Regions from separate parts of the Cupriavidus sp. 22TCCZM01-5 genome, predicted to be linked through region 2. Evidence: predicted binding sites of a transcription regulator. Region 2 holds the regulator's gene; each other region holds the start of a gene.
The links. The regulator sigma-54, encoded in region 2, starts transcription at its own class of promoters, with help from an activator protein. The targets are predictions, from matches to a motif close to TGGCANGNAANCTGCTTT.
Positions count from the first base shown of each region.

Region 1: AC3FNH_RS26410 (ATP-NAD kinase family protein) is a predicted target of sigma-54. The motif match lies at 4,690-4,707, and genes of this name have one in related genera.
Region 3: AC3FNH_RS01985 (pilin) is a predicted target of sigma-54. The motif match lies at 1,626-1,643, and genes of this name have one in related genera.

Region 1 is NZ_JBYOJR010000035.1:73,019-79,462, forward strand. It holds gene AC3FNH_RS26390 (hypothetical protein) at 1-223, shown strand, start outside; gene AC3FNH_RS26395 (IclR family transcriptional regulator) at 275-1,030, opposite strand; gene AC3FNH_RS26400 (LLM class flavin-dependent oxidoreductase) at 1,251-2,264, shown strand; gene AC3FNH_RS26405 (sigma-54-dependent Fis family transcriptional regulator) at 2,554-4,524, shown strand; gene AC3FNH_RS26410 (ATP-NAD kinase family protein) at 4,745-5,806, shown strand; gene AC3FNH_RS26415 (thiamine pyrophosphate-dependent dehydrogenase E1 component subunit alpha) at 5,855-6,444, shown strand, end outside.
Region 2 is NZ_JBYOJR010000001.1:221,005-227,448, forward strand. It holds gene rapZ (RNase adapter RapZ) at 1-276, opposite strand, end outside; gene AC3FNH_RS01145 (PsiF family protein) at 384-764, opposite strand; gene hprK (HPr(Ser) kinase/phosphatase) at 952-1,923, opposite strand; gene AC3FNH_RS01155 (PTS sugar transporter subunit IIA) at 1,998-2,453, opposite strand; gene hpf (ribosome hibernation-promoting factor, HPF/YfiA family) at 2,847-3,200, opposite strand; gene AC3FNH_RS01165 (RNA polymerase factor sigma-54) at 3,250-4,728, opposite strand; gene lptB (LPS export ABC transporter ATP-binding protein) at 4,829-5,629, opposite strand; gene lptA (lipopolysaccharide transport periplasmic protein LptA) at 5,659-6,300, opposite strand; gene lptC (LPS export ABC transporter periplasmic protein LptC) at 6,388-6,444, opposite strand, start outside.
Region 3 is NZ_JBYOJR010000001.1:392,463-398,906, reverse strand. It holds gene AC3FNH_RS01990 (PglL family O-oligosaccharyltransferase) at 1-977, opposite strand, end outside; gene AC3FNH_RS01985 (pilin) at 1,073-1,555, opposite strand; gene AC3FNH_RS01980 (TerC family protein) at 1,872-2,567, opposite strand; gene sucD (succinate--CoA ligase subunit alpha) at 2,837-3,718, opposite strand; gene sucC (ADP-forming succinate--CoA ligase subunit beta) at 3,806-4,975, opposite strand; gene AC3FNH_RS01965 (DUF2889 domain-containing protein) at 5,063-5,737, opposite strand; gene recX (recombination regulator RecX) at 6,021-6,444, opposite strand, start outside.

The DNA of each region.
Region 1 (6,444 bases), on a different contig from region 2:
GCGCGATCCGGTCTGCCGCATCGTGCTGCTCAAGCCGCGCCTGGCGGACTGGGCACCGGCCGACGTGCGGCAGTACGGCGCGGACCATCCGGCCTTTCCGCAAGAGGCGACCTCCGACCAGTTCTTCGACGAGGCCCAATGGGAAAGCTATCGCGCGCTCGGCCTTGCCATCGGCCAGCGCGCGTTCGACGGTGCCGTGGGACAGGCGTTGCTGGCCGGCTGAGCGGCGTTCAGTGGCGGTTCAGTGGCGGTTCAGTGGCGGTTCAGTGGCGGATCAGCGTACGAAGCCGATCACGTCCTCGAGCCGGCCGCTGGCATCGCGCAGAGCATCGAGCAGGCGCGGCACCGCCTCCTCGCCAAGCCGTTGCTGCGGCCCGGCAATGGCCACCGAGCCGATCACCGCGCTGTGGTCGCGCGACCACAGTGGCAACGCCAGCCCCGCTACGCTCGCCGCCGCTTCCTCGCGCGTGTGCGCCCAGCCCTGCTGGCGCACCTCGGCCAGCTGCGCTTCGATGGTGCCGCGGTCGAGCGTGGTGTGCGGCCCCATCTTTTCGATGCCCTGGCGGTAGACCTCGTCGCGGAACACGTCGTCCTGGTACGCGAGCATGGCCTTGGCGTGCGCGCCGGCATACAGCGGGAAGCGCTCGCCCAGCTCGATCGAGAAGCGCAGCTGGTGCTGGCTCTGCACCAGGCCCACGCACAAGCCCTCGTGGCCATCGAGCCACGACAGGAACACGGTCTCGCCGCTCTGCGCGGCCAGCTTTTCCAGCACCGGGCGCACGATCTCGTCGGGCGAGAAGCTCTTGCGCACGACCTGGCCCAGCTCGAACAGGCGCAGGCCCAGCGAATACTTGCCGGTCGCCGCGTCCTGTACCAGGAAGCCGTTGGCCGCAAAGGTGGCCAGCACGCGGTGCACCACGGCGTAGTGCACGCCGCTGTGCTTGGCGAGTTCGCGCACGCCCCAGGTGGGCTGCCGCACGGTGAAGTGGGTCAGCAAGGCCAGCGCGCCGTCCAGTGTCTTGAGTGTCATACCGATTTCCTGCTTCGCATGGGGCAGCATGGTACGGGACAAGCAGCGCTGCGCTCAATCCTTCCCGGCCCGAAAGCGCCGCGCCGATAACCACGCCGCCGGTAAGGCCGCGTGGCGGCCGCCAGCACGATTGCCGGGGGCTAACTAAGATAGCGGACGTTTTCGATTCCCCCGCGCCGCGGCCGGCCACTGTGCCCGCCGCCGCGCCAAGGCAGCTCCCATGACGACTCCGATCCCGTATTCCGTCCTCGACCTGGCCCCCATTGCCGAAGGCAGCGACGCCGGCCAGGCCATGCGCAATGCGCTCGACCTCGCGCAGCACGCCGAGCGCCTGGGCTACCGCCGCTTCTGGCTGGCCGAGCACCACAATATGCCCGGCATCGCCAGCGCCGCGACCGCCGTGCTGATCGGCTACGTGGCCAACGGCACGCGCACGATCCGCGTGGGCTCGGGCGGCGTCATGCTGCCCAATCATTCGCCGCTGGTGGTGGCCGAGCAGTTCGGCACGCTGGCCTCGCTCTATCCGGGCCGGATCGACCTGGGCCTGGGCCGCGCGCCCGGCACCGACCAGGCCACGGCGCGCGCGCTGCGCCGGCAACTGTCGCACGACACGGCCGATACGTTTCCGCAGGACGTGGAAGAACTGCAGGCCTATTTCGATGACGTGCGCCCCGGCCAGCGCCTGCGCGCCGTGCCCGGCGCGGGCCTGAAGGTGCCGCTGTGGCTGCTCGGCTCGAGCCTGTTCAGCGCGCAGCTGTCGGCGGCGATGGGCCTGCCGTTCGCGTTCGCCTCGCATTTCGCGCCGGGCTTCATGCGCCAGGCCGTGGACCTGTACCGGCGCACCTTCCGGCCATCCGCGCAGCTGGAGCGGCCCTACGTGATGCTCGGCCTCAATGTGTTCGCGGCCGAGACCGGCGACGAGGCGCGGCGCCTGTTCAGTTCCTTGCAGCAGCAGTTCCTGGCGCTGGTGCGCGGCACGCCGGGGCAGTTGCGCGCGCCCGTGGACGATATCGAGGCGCTGTGGACCGAGAGCGAGGCGGATCATATCCGCCGCTCGCTCGCCTGTTCCGTGGTGGGGGATCCGGACGCGGTGCGCGCCGGCATGCAGCGCTTTGTCGATGACCTGCGCCCGGATGAGCTGATGCTGACGGGCCAGGTCTTCGACCACGCCGCGCGCCTGCGCTCGTTCGAGATCGCCGCCGACGCGGCGCGCGCGCTGACGACGGCGGTCTGAAGGGGGCGCCCTCGACGGATATCAGGCGTTTGCGAGCCGGAACGCCGCGAGCGCCTCGATCATGCGCTGGCCCTGTTCGCCCCGCGCGGCTTGGCTGAGAAGGTCCTGTCCCCCGGCACTGGAATGCCGTCTGGTGCACATATTTGCCGCGACGATGACGCCGGTTTGCACCGCCCCGACCGTGTCGGATACAGTAGCCGGCACAGGGTCGCGCAATGACGCGCCCGGCTCGCCAGTTCGCCAATGTGCCGCCCGCGGCGCACGCCGCGAAGTCGACAAGGAGACAGCGATGGACCTGCGGCAACGCGAGCACATCGAGACGGTAGTCCACACGACCAGCTACCTGCCCCCGCCCGCCCTCCCCGCGGACCGGCCCACGCACGATGCCGTGATCCAGAACTCCTGGCGGCGCTGCGTGCACCAGTACGGGCTGGATCCGTCGCGCATGCAGGAAGCCCGCATCGTGCCGCAGTCGCGGCTGCGCGAACACCAGCAGCGCATCGATGACTTCGCCCGCATTGCGCGCCACGGGCTGGAGAGCCTCTATGCCCAGGTCGCGGGCCTCGGCTACGTGGTGCTGCTGACCGATGCGCAGGGCGTGACCGTCGACTACATCGGCGATGCGCGCACCGATGCCGACCTGCGCCATGCCGGCCTGTACCTTGGCGCGGAATGGAGCGAGCGCGGCGCAGGGACCTGCGCGGTCGGTACGGCACTGGTCACCGGCGAAGCCCTGACCGTGCACCAGGCCGATCATTTCGACGCCACCCACATTCCGCTCACCTGCACCGCCGCGCCGCTGTTCGATACGCACGGCAACCTGCACGCGATCCTCGACATCTCCGCGCTGACTTCCCCGCATGCCAAGGACAGCCAGGGGCTGGCGCTGCAACTGGTGCGCATCTACGCGGCGCATATCGAGAACGCCAATTTCCTGCGCGCGCATCACCGCGACTGGATCCTCAAGCTCAACGTCGCGCCGGAGTTCGTCGATGTCAATCCGGAGTACCTGCTCGCGCTGGACGACGGCGGCCGCATCGTCGGGCACAACCACCGCGCGCGGCGGATGCTGGAAGGCGAGCTGGCCGCCGGCACGGTGCTGGGCCAGTCGTTCGAGACGCTGTTCAACGCGCGGCTCGAAGACCTGGGCCGCTTTGTCTATTCCCGCCCGAGCGAACAGCGCCTGGTCGCGCTGAACCGCAGCGGCGGCCTGCTATACCTGAGCGTGATGCCGCCCGCCTTGCGCTGGCAGGCCAGTGCCGCGCAGGAACGGCCAGCGCAGCTGCCGGAGCCGCTGGCGGCACTGTGCGGCGGCGATTCCGCGCTGCAGCAGCAACTGCAGCGCGCGGCGCGCCTGGTCGATTCGCCGATTAACCTGCTGATCAACGGCGAGACCGGCAGCGGCAAAGAGTACCTGGCCAAGGCCCTGCACCAGGCCAGCGCGCGCCGCGGGCAGCCGTTCGTGGCGGTGAACTGCGCGGCGATTCCCGAAACGCTGATCGAGAGCGAGCTGTTCGGCCACCTGCCCAACAGTTTTTCCGGCGCCGGGCCGCGCGGCAAGCGCGGACTGATCCAGGAAGCCGATGGCGGCACGCTGTTCCTCGACGAGATCGGCGACATGCCGCGCGAACTGCAGTCGCGGCTGCTGCGCGTGCTGGCCGAGGGCGAGGTGCTGCCGATCGGCGCGGCGCGCCCGGTGCCGGTCCGGCTGCGCGTGATTTCCGCGACCCATCACCGGCTGGAGGACCTGGTCGCGCAAGGTCGCTTCCGCGAGGACCTGTTCTACCGGCTCAACGGCGCGCGCTTTGCGCTGCCGCCGCTGCGCGAGCGCACGGACCTCGAATGGCTCGTACAGAAGATGCTGGACGATGGCGGCCAGCGCGGCATCACGCTGTCGCCGCAGGCGCGCGATCGGCTCTGCCACCACCGCTGGCCCGGCAACCTGCGCGAGTTGCGCAACGTGCTGGAGTACGCGCGTGCCGTCTGCACGGGTGGCTACATCGAAGCCCACGACTTGCCCGACGGACTCGGTGCTACCACGACCGCATCCGCCATGCCGGCGTTGCCTGCCACGCAGGACGACGCGCGCCAGTTGCCGCCCGAGGGCATGCTGCTGATGCAGTACCTGCGCGCGTCGGGCTGGAACCTGAGCGCGGTGGCGCGGCAGATCGGCATCAGCCGCATGACGCTGTACCGGCGCATGGAGCGCTTCGGCATCCAGTCGCCCAACCGCCGCGACGGCGACCCGCCGACGCCGTAGCGCTGCCACCGATACGGTTGTCCAGCGCTGTACACCTGCGCTGTGACACCTGTCACACCGTGAACGCCGCCGGCACCGCCCGCGCGGCGGCCTGAGCCGCGTTTCCTGCGGGTTATCCCGCAATTTCCCCCGTCTCTGCCTCACTGCAGCCCTGCCGGCGCGTGCTGGCACAGCCATTGCAATCTGCCTGTCACCACAACGACAACACAGGAGACAGGCCATGGGGCAAGCACGGTCCGCCGGTGCGCCGCTGGTCGGCATCATCGCCAACCCGGTTTCGGCGCGCGACATCCGCCGCGTGATTGCCAACGCGAACAGCCTGCAACTGGCGGACCGTGTCAACATCGTGCTGCGCCTGCTGGCCGCGCTGTCAGCCTGCGGCGTCGACCGCGTCATGATGATGCCGGACCGCGAAGGCCTGCGCGTCATGCTCGAGCGCCACCTGACCCGGCATCAGGGGCCGGACGCCGGGCTGCCGGCGGTGGAGTACATCGGCATGCCCGTCACCGCGCGCGTCGACGATACCCTGAACGCGGCGCGCCATATGGCCGATGCCGGCGTGGCCGTGATCATCGTGCTCGGCGGCGACGGCACGCACCGTGCCGTGGTGCGCGAATGCGGCGGAGTGCCGATCGCCGGGCTGTCTACCGGCACCAACAATGCCTACCCGGAAATGCGCGAGCCGACCATCACGGGGCTGGCGGCGGGGCTGTACGCCACCGGCCAGATTCCTGACAGGCAGGCACTCGCATCAAACAAGCGGCTCGACATCGTCATCCGCGATGCCGATGGTGGCTTCCGGCGCGATATCGCGCTGGTCGACGCGGTGATTGCCCGCGAGCATTTCATCGGCGCACGGGCGCTGTGGAAGGCCGACACGCTGGCCGCCGTGTACGTGGCGTTCGCCGATCCGCAGGCCATTGGCCTGTCCGCCATCGCCGGCCTGCTGGAACCGCTGGGCCGGCGCGAGCCCGGCGGCCTCGCGATCGAGCTGGCCGCGCCGGGGCAGGGCGAGTTCGAGCTGCGCGCGCCGATTGCCCCCGGCCTGCTGTGCCAGGTATCCGTGGCCGGCTGGCAGCACCTGGAACATGCCCGGCCGCATCGCGTGCGCCAGCGCGCGGGCATCGTCGCGCTCGATGGCGAGCGCGAGCTGGCCTTCGGCCCCCACGACGAAGTCACCATCACCCTGCATGAACACGCCTTCCGCAGCATCGACGTGGCGGCATGCATGCGCTACGCCGCGCGCGAGCGGCTGATGCGCAGCGCAGCCGTCACGCATTGAGCAAGCACGTATCAAGCAAGCCGTACCACCCCAACCAAGGAGACAACCATGAGCGCCAGTGCCATGCAAACCGGCCCCAGCGGGCTGCCACTCGACAAGGAGACGCTGCTGACGGTGTATCGCAAGATGCGCACCATCCGCGAATTCGAAGAACGCCTGCACGTGGACTTCGGCCGCGGCGACATTCCGGGCTTCGTGCACCTCTACGCGGGCGAGGAAGCCGCCGGTGTCGGCATCCTGCACCACCTGAACGACGGCGACCGCATCGCCAGCACGCACCGCGGCCACGGCCACTGCATCGCCAAGGGGGTTGACCCGGTGGCAATGATGAAGGAGATCTACGGCAAGAAGGGCGGCTCGTGCAACGGCAAGGGCGGCTCCATGCATATCGCCGATCTGTCCAAGGGCATGATGGGCGCCAACGGCATCCTGGGCGCGGGCGCGCCGCTGATCTGCGGCGCCGCGCTGGCGGCCAAGTTCCGCGGCAAGGGCGAGGTCGGCATTACCTTCAGCGGCGATGGCGCGTCCAACCAGGGCACCTTCCTCGAAAGCCTGAACCTGGCCGCCGTGTGGAACCTGCCGGTGATCTTCGTGATCGAGAACAACGGCTACGCGGAGTCGACCTCGCGCGATTACGG
Region 2 (6,444 bases):
CAGCGCATCGGTGCTTGCCGTCAGGAACACGACTTCGACCTGATGGGTCTCGGCCAGTTCGCGAACCGTGTCGGGCAGGTGGTCCAGCGATTCGCGGCTGCGAATGTCGGTGGCCACGCCAAGGTGCGTATAGCCCTCGGCCGCAAGGTAGCGGGCCAGGTCGGGGATGAATTGGGCCGGCAGGTTATCGACGCAGTAGTAGCCTGCATCTTCAAGCACGTTCAGTGCGACGGATTTGCCGGAGCCGGAGATGCCGGTGATGAGGATGATGCGCATAGCATGGAAAGCATAGCATCCGGAGGTGGCCACGTCATGACAGTGGCCTCTCCACGCAAAAATGGCGAACCGCCCGGTTCGCCATTCTGGTCAGCATCGGCAGCTGATTACTTCGACAGGCATTCCTTCATGAACGCCTTGTAATCGTCGCCCTTCTTGCCCTTGCCTTCCTTGCTGCAGGCCGACATCTTTTCCTGCTGGGTCTTGGTCGGCTGCACGCCCTTGGCCGAAAGGCACTGCTTCATGAAGGCCTTGCGATCGTCGCCTTTCTTGTCGCCAGCCTGGTCGTTGCAGTCCTTCATCTTCTGCTGCTGCGCGGTGGGAGCCTTTGCGGCGGATGCGGGCGCGGCCTTGGGCGCCGCGGCCGGAGCAGCAGGCGTCGCCGGTGTTGCCGGGGTGGCGGGCGTTGCCGGGGTGGCCGGCTGGGCAAAGGCGCCGGTGGCCAGCAACGGCGTCACCAGCACACACATCGCGATCAGTTTCTTCATGCTTGCTCTCCTGGCTGTGGAAAACTTCGTGGCCGCATTTTCGCCAGCCAACGGCGGGCGCTGCGGCTCCGGACTGGGCTCGATGCCCATTACAGCACAAAACGAGGCATATCCCCACCGCGTTGACTTATTTGTCAACGCCGATGTAAGCAATTGAAAACGTGCCGCGGCTTGTCGCGATCGCCGCTCAGAGCAGGCGGCCCTGTCCGCGCGAGACCGCGTCGGCCTGCATTGCGGCGCGCTGGCGGTCCATGAAGTCGCGCAGGGTATCGATGCCGCGCAGGCGCAGGATGGTGTTGCGCACGGCGGCCTCGACCAGCACGGCGAGGTTTCGGCCGGCCGCCACCTGGATCTTGACCATATGGATTGGCAGGCCCAGCACGTCGAGGTACTGGGAGTCGAGCGGCAGGCGTTCGAACTCGCCGTCGTTGCGGCGCACCAGCTGGACCACCAGCTTCATCTTCATCTTCCGCCGCACGGCGGTCTCGCCGAAGATGGTCTTGATGTCGAGCAGGCCCAGGCCGCGCACTTCCAGCAGGTTCTGCAGCAGCGGCGGGCAGCGGCCTTCAATGAAATCGGGCCCCAGGCGCACGAAATCCACCGCATCGTCGGCGACCAGGCCGTGACCGCGCGAGATCAGTTCCAGGCCGAGCTCGCTCTTGCCGAGACCCGACTCGCCCATGATCAGCACGCCCATGCCCAGGATGTCGAGGAACACGCCGTGCATGGTCACGCGCGGCGCGGAAATGCGCGACAGATAAAGCCGCAGGTGGTCGATCACCGCCGCCGAGGAGACCGGCGTGGTGAACAGCGGCGTGGACGAGCGCGTGCAGCGCAGCTCCAGGTCCGGCGGCGGTTCCATGCCGTCGGCCACCACCAGGAACGGCGGCTCGAGCAGGATCAGCTCGCCCATCTGGCGCTTGCGGGTCTCGTCGTCCAGGCGCTGGTAATAGGTGATCTCGGGCTTGCCCAGCACCTGGATCCGGTTCGGGTGGATCAGGTTCAGGTGGCCAACCAGGTCCGCGGCCGAGGTAGCCTCGCGGGCAAACTCCACGTCGAAGGCGCGATCCGCACCCTCCAGGCCAGCCACCCACGAGAGTTTGATGTCGGCTGCGTTGTCGTCGAAGATCGACTGGGAGGTGACGCCGGTGAGTTCCATGCGGTATGACTTTCGGAGCGGGGACCGTGCCGGACTTTACGGTTGTCCGGTCTGTTGCCAGCCCAGGGGGAGGATCAGGGATGCCACTGCGTCAGGAGTTCGTGAACCGCGTCCGGCGTGGCCAGCGTTGCCAGGCCTTCGCGCATGTCGCGATCCGATAGCAGCTGGGCAATTTCGGAAAGGATTTCGAGGTGCTGCTGCGTGGCCTGTTCCGGCACCAGCAAGAAGATCAGCAGCGAGACCGGCTTGCCGTCCGGCGATTCGAACGGAATCGGCTCCGCCAGCCGCATGAAGGCAGCCAGCGGTTGCTTCAGACCCTTGATGCGTCCATGCGGAATGGCCACGCCCGCGCCCAGGCCGGTTGAACCCAGCGACTCGCGCGCGAACAGGTTGTCGGTCACGGTCGCCCGCGCCACGCCATGATTGTTCTCGAACAGGAGCCCGGCTTGCTCGAAGACACGCTTCTTGCTGGTGACGCTGACGTCGAGATTGATGTTGCCGGGTGGCAGCAGTTTGGCCAAACGATTCATGGGCGATGCGAGGATTTCAGTTAGCAGGCAGATCGGACTGCTCAGCCCGGAAACGAAGCAGGGCCGGATTGCGGCGAGGCCATGGTTTGCCAGGCGTTCGGCCATTAGTTCGGCCATTATAGAGCAGCGTCTCCCCTGTTCTTGTGCAATGCAGCGCCGGTCCCTGTAGGTCCCGGCCCGTGCTGGTGCCGCCGCACCAGGGTCAGGCGGGCGCACCGGAGTCGCCACCGGCTATGTCTTGGAGAGCATACACCGTGCGGCGCCAGTTGCGAACACTTGTGCCGGCGGCCCGGGCAAGGCTGGGGCCGCGGATGCAAAAAAGCCGCGCTACATGGCGCGGCTTGCTTTTATCAGTCCCTTTCTAAGGGCCAGCCTAACGACTGGCAGGCATGATCATTGCTGCTGTAATTGTGACTCGGCCATCTGGTACTTGACCGCTTCGCGGTCGTGGCCTTGCACGCGGTCCTTGTAGCGAATCACCTGGCGGTCCAGCTTGTCGACGAGTGCGTCGATGGCCGCATACAGGTCTTCGTGGTGGGCTTCGACAAAGATGTCCTTGCCCCGGAGGTGCAGATTGATTTCCGCGTACTGCCGCCTGTCCTTTTCCTTGTGATTGTCGACTGAGAGTAGCACGCTGACGCCAATGACTTGATCGAAATGCCTGACGATACGCTCCAGCTTCGTTTCCACGTACTCACGCAGAGGGGGCGTGATGTCCAGGTGGTGTCCACTGATCTTGAAGTTCATAGCGCTTCTCCTTCTGAAAGAGCTGCACCAGGCAGGCGGTGCAACTCGGCTACAAAGTCTTGCGGAGATTGACAGCAGGGATCTTCAGGGCTTCGCGATACTTGGCGACGGTACGGCGCGCGACGACGAAGCCTTGTTCACCCAGCAATTCGGCAATTCGGCTGTCGGAAAGAGGACTCCTCGGGTCTTCGGCTCCTATAAGTTGCTTGATCAAGGCGCGGATGGCCGTTGATGAAGCCGCGCCACCGGTTTCGGTGGACACGTGGCTGCCGAAAAAGTACTTCAGTTCGAAAGTACCCATTGGCGTTGCCATGTATTTATTAGTCGTCACCCGGGATATGGTTGACTCGTGTAATCCCAGTGTATCGGCAATCTCCCGCAAAACCAAGGGGCGCATCGCGATTTCGCCATGCGTGAAAAAGTTCTTCTGACGTTCGACAATTGCCTGCGAAACTCGCAGGATCGTGTCGAACCTTTGCTGGATATTCTTGATCAGCCAGCGCGCTTCCTGCAGCTTCTGCTGCAGGCCGGCCGCGCCGGACTCTCCCTTGGCTCCGCGCAGGATCTGCGCATACATATCGTTGATGCGCAGGCGCGGCATCACGTCCGGGTTGAGCTGCGCGATCCATCCGCCGCCACCCTTGCGCACGAACACGTCCGGCACCACGAAGTCGGCTTCGGGGCGGCTGTACGCGTGGCCCGGATATGGCGCGAGCGAGCGGATCAATTCGTGGGCGGCCTTGAGCGCCGCTTCGTCCACCTGCAGTGCTTTTTTCAACCGCGTGTAGTCGCGCACGGCAAGCAGCTCCAGGTGATGGTTGACGATCGACAATGCCAGCTCGCGCTGCGGGTGCTGCAGCCGGCGCAGCTGCAGGGTCAGGCATTCGGCGGCATTGCGCGCGCCTACGCCGGGCGGGTCGAAGCTTTGCAGCAGCGCGAGTATGGCCTGCACTTCCTCGACCTCGAATTCGAGTTCCTCGGGCAGCTCGGCGCAGATCTCCTCTAGCGACGCGCTCAGGTAGCCGTCGTCGTCGAGCGATTCGATCAGGAAGATCGCGAGCCCCTTGTCACGTGTAGAGATCTTCAGCGGCGCGAGCTGTTCCATCAGGTGTTCGCGCAGGGTGGGCTCGGCATCGCGCAACTGCATGGGCGTCTTCTCGTCGTCATCGCCCTGCGGGCGCCGCGCGAAATCGTCCAGGCTCCAGTCGCTGCCGTAATCGTCGCCACCGCTGTCACTGTAGCCTTCTTCATCTGCGCCCGCGCCGTTGGCGTTTGCTTCGCCATTGCCCTGCGGTTCCGCTGGTGCGGGTGCCGGTGCGCTCTGCAGATTGACCGAGCCGTCCGCAGCCACGCGCAGCGGGCTTTCGATCCAGTCGTTCTCGCGCTCGAGCAGCGGGTTTTCGGTCAGGGCCTGCTCGACTTCCTGCTGCAGTTCCAGCGTGGAAAGCTGCAGCAGCCGGATCGACTGCTGCAATTGCGGCGTGAGGGCAAGATGCTGGGAGAGGCGGAGCTGTAGCGACGGTTTCATGCGACCTATTCTATGCGCATCTTCCCGTTGTTGGAACGGAAATTGCTATCGCTGATGCTGCATGATCGTCTCTGCCAAGGGGACAGTTTCAGCCCCGGCTTCACATGCGGAAGTTCTCGCCCAGATAGACGCGACGCACCGACTCGTTGGCGATGATGTCTTCGGGCTGGCCCGCTGCGAGTACGGTGCCTTCGCTGATGATATACGCGTGGTCGCAGATGCCGAGCGTTTCGCGCACATTGTGGTCGGTGATCAGCACGCCGATGTTGCGTGCCTTGAGGAAGCTGACGATGCGCTGGATCTCGCCGACCGCGATCGGGTCCACGCCGGCAAATGGCTCGTCGAGCAGGATGAAGCGCGGCGACGATGCCAGCGCGCGCGCGATTTCCACACGGCGGCGCTCACCGCCCGACAGCGACAGCGCGGGATTGTTGCGCAGGTGGGCGATCTGCAGGTCGTCGAGCAGCGTATCGAGGCGGCGGTCGATCTCGGCCTTGGGCAGCGCCTTGCCGTTTTCGAGCTGGAGCTCCAGCACCGCGCGGATGTTCTCTTCCACATTGAGCTTGCGGAACACCGAAGCTTCCTGCGGCAGGTAGGACAGGCCCATGCGCGCACGCTCGTGGATGGCCAGGCCGCTGATGTGCTTGCCGTCGAGCACGATATCGCCCTCGTCCAGCGCCACCAGGCCCACGATCATGTAGAACGACGTGGTCTTGCCCGCGCCGTTCGGACCGAGCAGGCCCACGACCTCGCCGCTTTTCACGTCGAGCGACACGTCCTTCACCACCGTGCGCGACCCGTAGCGCTTCTTCAGGTGGCGCACGACCATCGTGCTGCTGTCGGCACGGACGTCGTTGGCGGCGGAAGCGGACGTGGGGGCGAGCATTGCGGTATCGGTCATGGTGGCGGTGGTGCGCTCGGGCGCGTAATTCAGGGCTTGCTGGACGGCGCGGGCGCCGGCTTCAGGTCGAGTGGCGGGGCGGCGGCCGCACCGCTAGCTTGCTGGCGCGGCGAGAGCACTGCGCGCACGCGTCCCGACGGGTTGCCGGCCGAGGTGTTGTCACCGCCGCCGGCAGCTGTGTAGAACTCGTTGCGGCTGTCGTAGGTCAGCACCGCGCCACGGATCTCGTCGACCAGCTTGGCGCCCTGCAGGCGGGCCATGCGGGCGTGGCCGATCAGCTTGGACATTTCCTGCTTGCCGTCGTACTCGATGCGATCGCCCCAGCCGTCCATGTACTCGTCCACGCCTTCACGCTTCTGCCGGATATAGGCCTGCTTGCCGGCCTTGGCCGTGGCCACCGCGAACTGGTAGCCCTCGGGATCGGTGCGGATCTCGGCCGCGTCCGACTTCAGCACCATGGTGCCCTTGGTCAGGATCACGTTGCCCGTCAGCGTGTAGATCTGCTTGACGTCGTCGTAGCTGGCGTTGTCGGCTTCCAGGACCAGCGGCTTGTCCCGGTCCGCGCGTTCGGCATGGGCGCCCAGCGGCGCCAGCACGGCAAGCGTGGTCGCCACGGCCAGCAGCAACGGGGTGGCGCGCCGGCGGGACAAGGTCGTCAGGGAAGCAATCATGTTGGCAAGGGTCGCAGGAAGGCGGAGGTTCAGGCGCGGTGCTCAGGTCCGCGGTGCCGCCCCGTCGTGCGCGGGCGGCTGTTGTTGTCAGGATCCCGGGGTCCGGGTGGGCGCACCGGTAATGATGGTGCCGCGTACGTTGCC
Region 3 (6,444 bases), 170 kb from region 2:
CCCCAGCCTACGCCGAGCCAGGGGTGGGCGCGGAACATTGCCCAGGCGTGGGACCACAGGGCACTGCGCGCGGACATCTGGTCCGCGGCCTGCATCTGCGCAACGGCGTCAAACAGGCGCCAGTCGAACGCATTGCCTGCTGCCTTGATAGTCGGCTGCAGCACCAGCAGGACCGCAACCATGGCGGCCGCCGCGACCAGAAGGCCAACCGGCCGGCGCATCGGATCGATCTCGCGACGCGCCCCACGCGCAAGCCACGCGGCGATCACGGCATACAGCGCGGCGAGACCCACGTGCAGGACGCCGGTGCGTGAGCCGGACAGGACGATCCCGCTTTCCAGCAACACCACGGCCGCCAGCCACATCTGGAAGCGCAGCTTGCCGCGTGAGGCCAGCCATGTTGTGGCGACCAATGCCATACCTTCTACGGTGGCCTGGTGGTTGGGCTGGTTGAGGTTGCCCCAGAGGCGGCGGTTGTCGTCGTAGAAGTAGGCCGAAACGAGGCCGAAGCTGCGGGATTCCAGATGGAAGAGCTGGACCCACTGCGACACAGTGCCGAGGAGGCCGGCGAGCAGGAAGGCGGCGGCTAGGGCGTCTGCGAAGGCACGGCGAGTGTCCTGCGACGCGGAAGCACGATAACGGCACGCCGCCAGCATGATCGCTGTGCCGAGCGCCAGCGTAAGCTGCGTCGCGAAGCGGCTGCTGGTCAGGTCATTGAAGCCAGACGCTGTTTGAATAGTGCCAAGGGCAAGCAACCAGACGGAAAGGCATGCGATCCAGGGGACGTTGGCGTCACTTCCCGCCTCGGTCTGGAACGTTGATGCCGCGAGCGCGCCAGCGAGCAGAAGAAACCAGGCTGCGGCTGCCCATTCGCCGTAGAAGGTAGCCAGCGGCAAGGTATGCCTGGAAACCAGCAGGGGGAAAGCAATCGATAGGACAACTAAGAGCGCCGGTATGGCGGTCCTGGACTGCGGCATGCGGCGCCTTGTTGGGAAAAGGCGCATGATAGCTTGACCGGTGGGCAAAGAAAAAGCGCCCGAAGGCGCTTTTTCCTTACAGAGGAAAACTTAAATCAGTTCACCACGCAGTTAATGCCACGACCAGGCGTCGTTACGGCGCAACCAGTGCCCGCCATCGTCCAAGTAACAGCGCCACCGGCGGGATTCGGGGTCAGAGTAAGCACCATATTAGCGGGTGCTGAAGTCTGGCCCGTGGTCGTCAGCGTAATCACTCCATCCGTGACGCTGAGACCATCCACGTACGCAATGGTGGCCGCATTATTGCCAACTGCAATAGCTGCCGGAATATCGCCAACGCCAGAGCTGCAGCCTGTAAGAGTGCCCGTAGTCTGAATACACATTGCCGTCGCAGTCTTAGTAGCAGAAATGCCAGCTAGAGCGCCTGAAACCTTTGAGCGCTGGGTGTAATCCGCATACTGCGGAATTGCAATCGCCGCCAGAATACCAATGATCGCGACCACGATCATCAGTTCGATCAGCGTAAAGCCCTTCTGAACCCGACGGCCCAGCTTCTTCATTTGTTGTACCCGTTGCATGAGATGACCCCTCGAAGAGATTTTAGGTTGATGCACTGCACGTCTTCGATTTGTGAAGTGCGGGGAGGATAGAGCAGAGACCGTGCCAGGGGGTGATACCCCACGATCAGGGGGAGAAGCGACAAATTTCGTCACCCCGCAATCGCGCCTCAATGCCTCTATCGCCAAAAATTGTCAGTTCTCTGCCAATGTCTCCTGCCATACCGACAAAATGTGCGATAACTCACATGAGTTAGCTCCGCATCTGCCGTCCACCATCAACAGAAAGGGCAGCCACCCGGGCTGCCCTTCACTATGAGGCGTTGAAAACGCTCCGTCAGGCCGTCTGCGCAGCGCGGCGGCTCATCATCTTGCCGACCACCACCACCAGGATCGCCCCGGCAATGCCGAACACCAGGTGGGCATGCGGCACATTGACTTCAAACCACGCGGCGTCCACCGGATCGCTCACCAGCATTTCACCCGCCAGGTAGCCCAGCAGCGCAGCGCCCAGCACGATGATGATCGGGAAGCGTTCCATGACCTTGAGCAGCAGCGTGCTGCCGAACACGATCAGCGGAATCGACAGGCCCAGGCCCAGAATCAGCAGCATCAGCTGGCTGCCCTCGGGACCCTTCTGCGCCGCGGCGGCCACGGCCACCACGTTGTCCAGCGACATCACCAGGTCGGCGATCAGGATGGTGCGGATGGCCGCCCAGATATTGTCCTTGGCATCGTGGCCTTCCTCGTCGTCGTCGCCGTTGAGCAACTGCACGCCGATGTAGACCAGCAGCACGGCACCGATGATCTTCAGGTACGGCAGGCTCAGCAGCTTGACGGCTGCCACGGTCAGCACCACCCGCATGATGATGGCGGCGGCGCTGCCCCAGAAGATGGCCTTCTTCTGCTGCGCGGGCGGCAGGTTGCGCGAGGCGAGCGCGATGACCACCGCGTTGTCGCCGGACAGGACGATGTTGGTCAGGATGATCGATCCCAACGCAATCCAGAACGTGGTGGAAGACAGCAGTTCCACGGCAAGGCTCCTCGAGGTTTCTATCTATATGTCCGACCCCGCCCGGTTGCGGCAGTTTCGGTTGTCTGTGGAAACAGACATGTATATCGCGCGAACCTTTCGATTCGGTTTCAAATCACGGGCAATTCACTCGGGAGATACCCTAGGAAGCGCTTCGCCACAATGACATTGCCCCCGCACATGGCAGGGGCAAATCCGCTCCGGCCGGGCCGGAGCGGTTCAACACGGGCCCTGCGCGCCTGATGACGCACAGGACACGGGTGTGTTGCTTACAGCATTGCCTTCAGCAGGCGGCCCATCTCGGACGGGTTCTTGGTGACCTTGATACCGCAGGCTTCCATGATTTCCAGCTTGGCCTGGGCGGTGTCGGCACCGCCCGAGATCAGCGCGCCGGCGTGGCCCATGCGCTTGCCCGGAGGCGCGGTCACGCCAGCGATGAAGCCAACCACCGGCTTCTTCATGTTGTCCTTGATCCAGTTGGCCGCATTGGCTTCGTCCGGACCGCCGATCTCGCCGATCATGACCACGGCGTCCGTTTCCGGATCGTCGTTGAACATCTTCATGACGTCGATGTGCTTCAGGCCGTTGATGGGGTCGCCACCAATACCGACAGCCGACGACTGGCCCAGGCCCAGCGCGGTCAGCTGGCCCACGGCTTCGTACGTCAGCGTGCCCGAGCGCGACACCACGCCGATGCGGCCCTTGCGGTGGATGTGACCCGGCATGATGCCGATCTTGATTTCGTCCGGCGTGATCAGGCCCGGGCAGTTCGGTCCCAGCAGCAGGGTCTTCTTGTTTTCGCGGCGCATGCGGTCCTTGACTTCCATCATGTCGCGCACGGGGATGCCTTCGGTGATGCAGACCACCAGGTCCAGGTCGGCGTCAACGGCCTCCCAGATGGCGGCAGCGGCGCCTGCGGGCGGCACGTAGATGACGGAAACGGTGGCGCCGGTCTGGGCCTTGGCATCCTTCACGCTGGCGTAGATGGGAATGCCTTCGAAGTCTTCGCCGGCCTTCTTCGGGTTCACGCCTGCGACGAAGCAGTTCTTGCCATTGGCGTAGTCGCGGCAGCCACGGGTGTGGAACTGGCCGGTCTTGCCGGTGATGCCCTGGGTGATGACCTTGGTGTCTTTGTTGATCAGAATCGACATGCTTTAGTCCTTTGCTTGACTCTGGCAGCGCGGGCACGGAGCCACGCGCGCTGCCCAAGTTCGCTTGTATTGGTAACGGCGCCCGGCTTACTTCTTGCCGGCGGCAGCGGCCACGACCTTCTGGGCGGCTTCTTCCATCGTGTCCGCCGAGATGATCGGCAGGCCCGAGTCAGCCAGCATCTTGCGGCCCAGTTCTTCGTTGGTGCCCTTCATGCGCACGACCAGCGGCACCGTCAGGTGCACGGCCTTGGAAGCGGAGATCACGCCTTCGGCGATCACGTCGCAGCGCATGATGCCGCCGAAGATGTTGACCAGGATGGCCTGCACGTTCGGGTTCTTCAGCATCAGCTTGAAGGCTTCGGTCACCTTCTCGGTGGTGGCACCGCCGCCCACGTCGAGGAAGTTGGCCGGCTCGCCGCCGAACAGCTTGATGGTGTCCATGGTGGCCATGGCCAGGCCGGCGCCGTTCACCAGGCAGCCGATGTTGCCGTCCAGCGAGATGTAGGCCAGGTCGAACTTCGAGGCTTCGATTTCGTTGGCGTCTTCTTCATCCAGGTCGCGGTAGGCGACGATTTCCGGATGACGGAACAGCGCGTTCGAGTCGAAGTTGAACTTGGCGTCCAGCGCGATGACCTTGCCTTCGCCGGTCAGGATCAGCGGGTTGATTTCCGCCAGCGAAGCGTCGGTGTCGTAGAACGCCTTGTACAGGCCTTGCAGGGCCTGGCGGGCTTGCGCAATGCTCGCGTCGGGAATGCCGATCTTGCGCGCGATGTCGTCGGCGTCAGCGTCGGTCAGGCCGGTCGACGGCTCGATGATCAGCGTGTGGATCTTTTCCGGGCTGTGGGCAGCGACTTCCTCGATGTCCATGCCGCCTTCGCTCGATGCCATCAGGGCGATCTTCTGCGAAACGCGGTCCACCACCAGCGAAACGTACAGTTCCTTCTTGATGTCGGCGCCTTCTTCGATCAGCAGGCGGTTGACCTTCTTGCCCTCCGGACCGGTCTGGTGCGTGACCAGCTGCATGCCCAGGATGTTGGTGGCGTAGGTCTTGACGTCGTCGATGCTCTTGGCAACCTTCACGCCGCCGCCCTTGCCGCGGCCACCCGCATGAATCTGCGCCTTGACCACCCAAACCGGGCCGCCAAGCTCTTCTGCGGCCTTCAGGGCCTCGGCAACCGAGAACGCGGGGATGCCGCGCGGAACCGGCACATTGTATTTGCGCAGGATTTCCTTGCCTTGGTACTCATGGATATTCATGCGTGTTTCCTTTCGGGTAGGCGTAAAAGGTAGAAGGGAAGAATCTGAAAGAAGACGAACTCTCTCGTCCGTGGCCGATCCTGAGGATCAGCCGGAAGTGCCGGTTGGCCGGTCGTACGGAACATTGCCGTTGCCGGCTGCCGCTTGCGCCTGAGGCGTGTTCGCAGCGGCCTGCTCCGCCTCGGCCCGAACCTTGGGCTTCGGCTGGTGACCATACCAGCGGGGGTAAAACTCCCGGACCACCTCGCCGTCGAAGCGCAGCGCGTGGCAGCCGTTCAACTGGTAAGGAGGTTCGGGATTGGGATCATCGTCGGCGCCATCGCGAATGCTGATGACTTCTCCGGCAAATGCCTGGATCGCGGCGCTCGGCAGCACGCCGGCCGCTTCGGTAAGGTGCGAGCAACCCTCGATACCGGACAGGCGCTCGCGTACCGCCTTGCGGAAGCCCTTGCGCAGGTTCAGCCCGATCAGCTTGCGGTAAGCCGGACCAATCTGGTCACAATGCGTCGGATAGGGCACCCAATCGGAGCAGGCTTCCGCGTCCAGCACGGTCAGTTGCTCGTCGATCGTCACGCGCAGCCACAGATCGTGCAGTGGCTGGCCGACCGGACGGACGCGGCCACCCGCCAGGGCTATATCACGCGGCTTGGTGTCGGTCAGGCGCACCTCGATATCCCACAAGCCGTCTTCCCTGAGGTAAGCCTGGGCCGTAATGGCACGGGTATGGCGCAGGGAGCGGTTGACGGGCTGGGAAAGAGGCATGGCCAGGCTGGGAATACGGGGGCAAGGTACCGCGCCAGGGCAGCGGCGCCGAAAAACCGGAAGAGTTTAACATGCCGTGCCGGTTTGCCCGGGAACATCCGCATGCGCCAACTGTCGGCACCCGATTGTCGGCCGACCGGGACTGAGAACCGGCGAATACCCGCCATATATGCCCCGTCCGGTGCCGGACCCGCCGCGCGACCAGCCCGGCATACGCCCGAATACACCTGTAGGCAGTACTGGTATTCGCCTGCAATCCGCCCCGCCTCGCGGCCCGGCAGGCTCATTCCATATCGTCGGGAAGCTCGTCCTCCGCGCCCTGGATGACCTTGCCGATCACCGAGCGCGAAAAACCGCGCGCCATCATGAAACGGATCTGCTTGGCGCGCTCTTCCGGCGTGGCGGGCGCGGCGCCAAAGCGCTTGCGCCAGACCTCGCGTGCGCGTTCGGGCTCGGTCTCGCGCAGGCGCTGCTGCAGTTCGCCCAGTTGCTCGCTGCCAAGCTGGTGGGTCTTGGCTTCCTGCATCACGCGCGCCGCGCCGTAGCGGCTGCCACGCCGGTGCAGCAGGCTGTCGGCAAAACGCTCGTTGGACAGCCAGTTCTCGCGTTCGAGGGCGTCGAGCAACTGTTCAAGCTGCTCGGGCGATTCCGCGTGCGGCGCCAGCTTGCGCGCGAGCTCGGCCCGGCTATGCTCGCGGCGCGACAGG